DNA from 2 places in the Drancourtella sp. An12 genome. Region 1 is predicted to be linked to the other one. Evidence: predicted binding sites of a transcription regulator. Region 1 holds the regulator's gene; the other holds the start of a gene.
What was found. Region 1 encodes LexA, which represses DNA repair genes until DNA is damaged. Its sites were predicted from a motif close to CNAACANNTGTTNG; they were not measured.
Positions count from the first base shown of each region.

Region 2: a site for LexA is predicted at 1,206-1,219, ahead of recA (recombinase RecA). Genes of this name have one in related genera too.

Region 1 covers NZ_NFLO01000005.1:157,574-159,779, reverse strand. Annotated here, with positions in the region: gene B5E64_RS07460 (type II CAAX endopeptidase family protein) at 1-554, opposite strand, end outside; gene lexA (transcriptional repressor LexA) at 772-1,389, shown strand; gene rsfS (ribosome silencing factor) at 1,459-1,827, opposite strand; gene yqeK (bis(5'-nucleosyl)-tetraphosphatase (symmetrical) YqeK) at 1,849-2,206, opposite strand, start outside.
Region 2 covers NZ_NFLO01000021.1:17,147-19,352, forward strand. Annotated here, with positions in the region: gene B5E64_RS14725 (regulatory protein RecX) at 1-117, opposite strand, end outside; gene recA (recombinase RecA) at 121-1,182, opposite strand; gene B5E64_RS14735 (methylglyoxal synthase) at 1,363-1,836, opposite strand; gene B5E64_RS14740 (UDP-N-acetylglucosamine pyrophosphorylase) at 1,947-2,206, opposite strand, start outside.

The DNA.
Region 1 (2,206 bases):
ACAACTGCAGTTGATGGTGCACTGTGGATCATCTGAGACAAATCAGAGAAAGCAAGTTCCCCGATGAAAAACAGATAAACGGTACTGACTACTATATCCATGATCTGGAAAGCCAAAAACAGAAGCACATATTTTATAAAAGTTCGCACATTTTTATTGTCAAGACCAAATCCAGAGGCATTTCTTGTTGGACTGTCCATCAAAAAAATCCATACAAACATCAGTAACGCACCGATTGTTACAGCAATAGATATCATCGTGGTTGAAAGTGAACTGCCGGAAAAGGTGTAAAGTATAAGGGCGAGGATACAGACAACTCCAGCGATCAGATAAGTCCAGTAAATGCGTTTCATTTTCTGAAAAAGGTCTTTGCGTGTGAAAAATCCTGCAATGATCACTCCCATCGCAGGATACAGCATCTGTACACCGGCATAAATACTAACGGATTGATTGTTTCGGAAAGCTGCTCTCACCAGAAAGCCCATCAACAAAGTGATGCCAAATACTGTTCCCAAATAAATGATCAGTCCTTTTTTCTCATTCTTTTTTAACATAACGTTCCCTCCATTCTACCTTGTATAATAAGGTTCTTGTCTACATTATATAGCAAGGTAGATAGAAGTCAAGATATTTATTCACTTATTTTTTTTACAAAAAGGAATCAGATCGAACATATTTTCTAAACATTTGTTTGCCTTTTATACCTTGCTGTGATAAAATAGAAAAAAAGTATGTAGTCTGACAGAGACATTAAAAGCAGGAGGACATTCCATGGGTAACGGAAATATTACAGAAAAGCAATCCGAGATTCTTGAATATATAAAAGCGCAGATTTTAGAAAGAGGATTTCCGCCGGCAGTGCGTGAAATCTGCGAAGCAGTACATTTGAAATCTACTTCTTCTGTCCACTCTCATCTTGAGACGCTGGAGAAGAACGGGTACATCCGGCGAGACCCGACGAAGCCGCGTGCGATCGAGATTCTGGACGAGTCGTTTAATCTGACACGCCGCGAGATGGCACAGGTGCCGATTATCGGACGTGTAGCTGCAGGAGAGCCGCTTCTGGCAGAGCAGAATATTGAAGACTATTTCCCGATTCCGGTAGAGCGCCTTCCAAACAATCAGACATTTCTCCTTCGTGTGCGCGGTGACAGTATGGTGAATGTCGGAATTCTTGACGGGGATTATATTTTGGTCGAGCAGAGACCGACTGCGGAAAATGGCGAGATTGTCGTTGCCCTTGTAGAGGACGGGGCTACAGTGAAACGGTTTTTCAAAGAGGACGGACACTACCGGCTTCAGCCGGAGAATGACGCCATGGATCCGATCATTGTTGATGAAGTTACGATTCTCGGAAAGATGATCGGCCTGCTGAGATTTATGAGATAAGGATATTGATATTACAAAAGGCTGCGAGCACCTGAGGTTCGCAGCCTTTTCTTCATCTCCTGTCAGGATTTACTTTTCCAGATCTTCCATGGAGATCGTCTTTCCATCTTTCCAGATACGTTCCAGATCGTAGAAAAGACGGTTTTCTTTATCAAATACATGGACGATAATATCTCCGAAATCGAGCAGCACCCAGTTCCCAAGGCCATAGCCTTCCCGCTGTTTTACGGTATATCCTTCTTTTGCAAGCTCTTCCTCAACGTTATCTACAAGAGCCTGTACCTGACTGTTGCTGTTTCCGTTTGCAATGATGAAATAATCGGCCAGTACACTGATTTCCGAGATATCAATGACCCGGATATCTTCGCCTTTTTTGCTGTCCAGCGCACGGCAGGCAGCGGCTGCCATCTTTTTTGATGTTTCTAATGCGTTGCTCATCCATCTTCCTCCTGTTTTTGATTATTTGTTCAGATAGTTCTTATAGTATAAATATGTCTTCTCTGTCATAGGGTCAATGGCCAGATTGCGGGTGTGAAGGTAGGCAAGGGAATCCTTCAGAATCAGATAAAGGCAGGCGTCAATATCCTGAAAAGCCAGTTTTCTGACTTCCGGAAGATTCGGTGCCTCTTTTCTTCCCGGCTCGATATAGTCCGCGATATAAAGAATCTTATCCAGCATGGTCATCTTCGGCTTTCCGGTCGTATGGCAGATGATCGCATCCAGAATCCGCTGATCCCGGACATGATATTTCGTTGCTGCCAGGTAGGCGCCAAGCTTTGCGTGAAGCAGACTCGGATTCTGACGCTCGCTTTCTGAA
Region 2 (2,206 bases), on a different contig from region 1:
CCCGTCTTTCAGATGGCAGGAGGACAGTTCGCTTTTGTATAATACAAAAGCGAACTGTCCGTCCAGATAAATCCGAAATTTTGTCTTTGTAACCGGCTCAATCCCAACCTGTCTCATCGCTTATTCTTCGCTTTCGGCCTCTTTGCTGCCGTTATCCGCAGCTTCCTGCCCCTGTCCTGCACTGCCGTCCAGTCCATAATGAGCGCGTACTTTCGCTTCAATCTCATCCATCACTTCCGGATGCTCTCTTAAATAGCCTTTCGCATTCTCACGGCCCTGACCGATCTTGTTTCCCTCATATGCATACCATGCTCCGCTCTTATTGACGATATCCAGGCCTGCTGCCAGATCCAGCACATCTCCCTCTCTGGAAATGCCTTTTCCGAACATGATATCGAACTCCGCCTCTTTAAACGGAGGCGCAATCTTATTCTTTACAACTTTGACTCTGACATGGTTTCCGACCATCTCTCCGCCCTGCTTGAGGGTCTCTGTTCGTCTGATGTCGAGACGGATCGAGGAATAGAATTTCAGTGCACGTCCTCCTGTAGTCGTCTCCGGGTTGCCGAACATGACACCGACCTTCTCGCGGAGCTGATTGATGAAAATCACAACGCAGTTTGACTTGCTGATGACAGGAGTAAGCTTTCTGAGCGCCTGGGACATCAGTCGTGCCTGAAGTCCGACATGGCTGTCTCCCATATCTCCCTCGATCTCCTGCTTTGGAACAAGAGCCGCTACCGAGTCAATGACAACAATATCCATTGCTCCGGATCTGACCATCGTCTCCGTAATCTCAAGGGCCTGGTCTCCGCTGTCCGGCTGGGAAATGTAAAGCTCATTGATATCCACGCCGATATTCCCCGCATAAACCGGATCCAGCGCATGCTCCGCATCGATAAATCCTGCAATTCCCCCTCTTTTCTGCACCTCTGCAATCATGTGAAGGGCAACTGTCGTCTTACCGCTTGACTCCGGTCCGTAAATCTCTACAATACGCCCCTTTGGAACGCCGCCGAGTCCAAGGGCGATATCCAGACTCAGCGCTCCTGTCGGAACGGTCTCAACTGCCACCTGTGCCTTCGGATCTCCGAGACGCATCACCGTTCCTTTTCCAAAATCCTTTTCCAGTTTGGCTATCGCGGCCTCAAGGGCCTTCTTTTTATCTTCATTATTTGTCATACTCTGATCTCCTTTTTTGAATCCGAACAAATGTTCGCCTGTGATTTTAATAGTAACCGATTCTTATTTTGTTGTCAAGCTGATTTTTGAGTTTTGGCAGAAATGCCCGGACCGGAAACAAGACAGAATGCCCGCCACAGTCCGGCTGCGGCAGGCCTTTCATAAAAACAGATCATATTCCTATTTCATCTGTCTGACTCTCTCCTCTACTTCCGCGGAGAAATTCAGAACTTTTCTGGAGTATGTTTGATTCATATACCGGGATGTAAGCATGAAATCCGCAGTAGCAAGATTATTGGCTACCGGAATATCATATACGACCGCAATTCGAAGAAGCGCCTTGACATCCGGATCATGCGGCTGTGCTTCCAGCGGATCCCACAAAAAGATCATAAAGTCAATGCCGCCTTCTACGATCTTTGCTCCAATCTGCTGATCCCCTCCGAGGGGACCGCTGTTGTACGCGCGCACCGGAAGCCCCGTTTTTTCCGCGATCAGTCTGGCTGTCGTCCCGGTACCGCAAAGAAAGTGATTTTTCAGAATATCTTTATTCTTATCGCACCAGTCCACCATTTCTTTTTTCTTTCCATCATGCGCCACCAGTGCGATATGTTTCTGCTTTCCAATTTCAAAATCTACATACTGCTTTCCCATTGTGTTTCGTCTCCTTTCCCGATCCGTCATTCCTTCTTTGTCCCGTCAACGAATTTCTCTTTTATTATACAATATTTCTCCGGATTCTCACAGTAAAATTTCACAGGTTACTACTGTTTTTCTACAACTTCGCCCTGTTTTTTGTAAATACTTCCGGCCGGCACATACCCCCTCACCATGGAAAGCGGGTAAATATTTGTATTTCTTCCTACAACCGTCCCCGGATTCAGGACACTGCCGCATCCTACCTCCACATTGTCTCCGAGCATGGCGCCGAACTTTTTCAGTCCGGTCTCGATTTTACCCTCCGGTGTACTGACTGTTGCAAGTGTCTTGTCAGATTTCACATTGGATGTGATGGAGCCGGCAC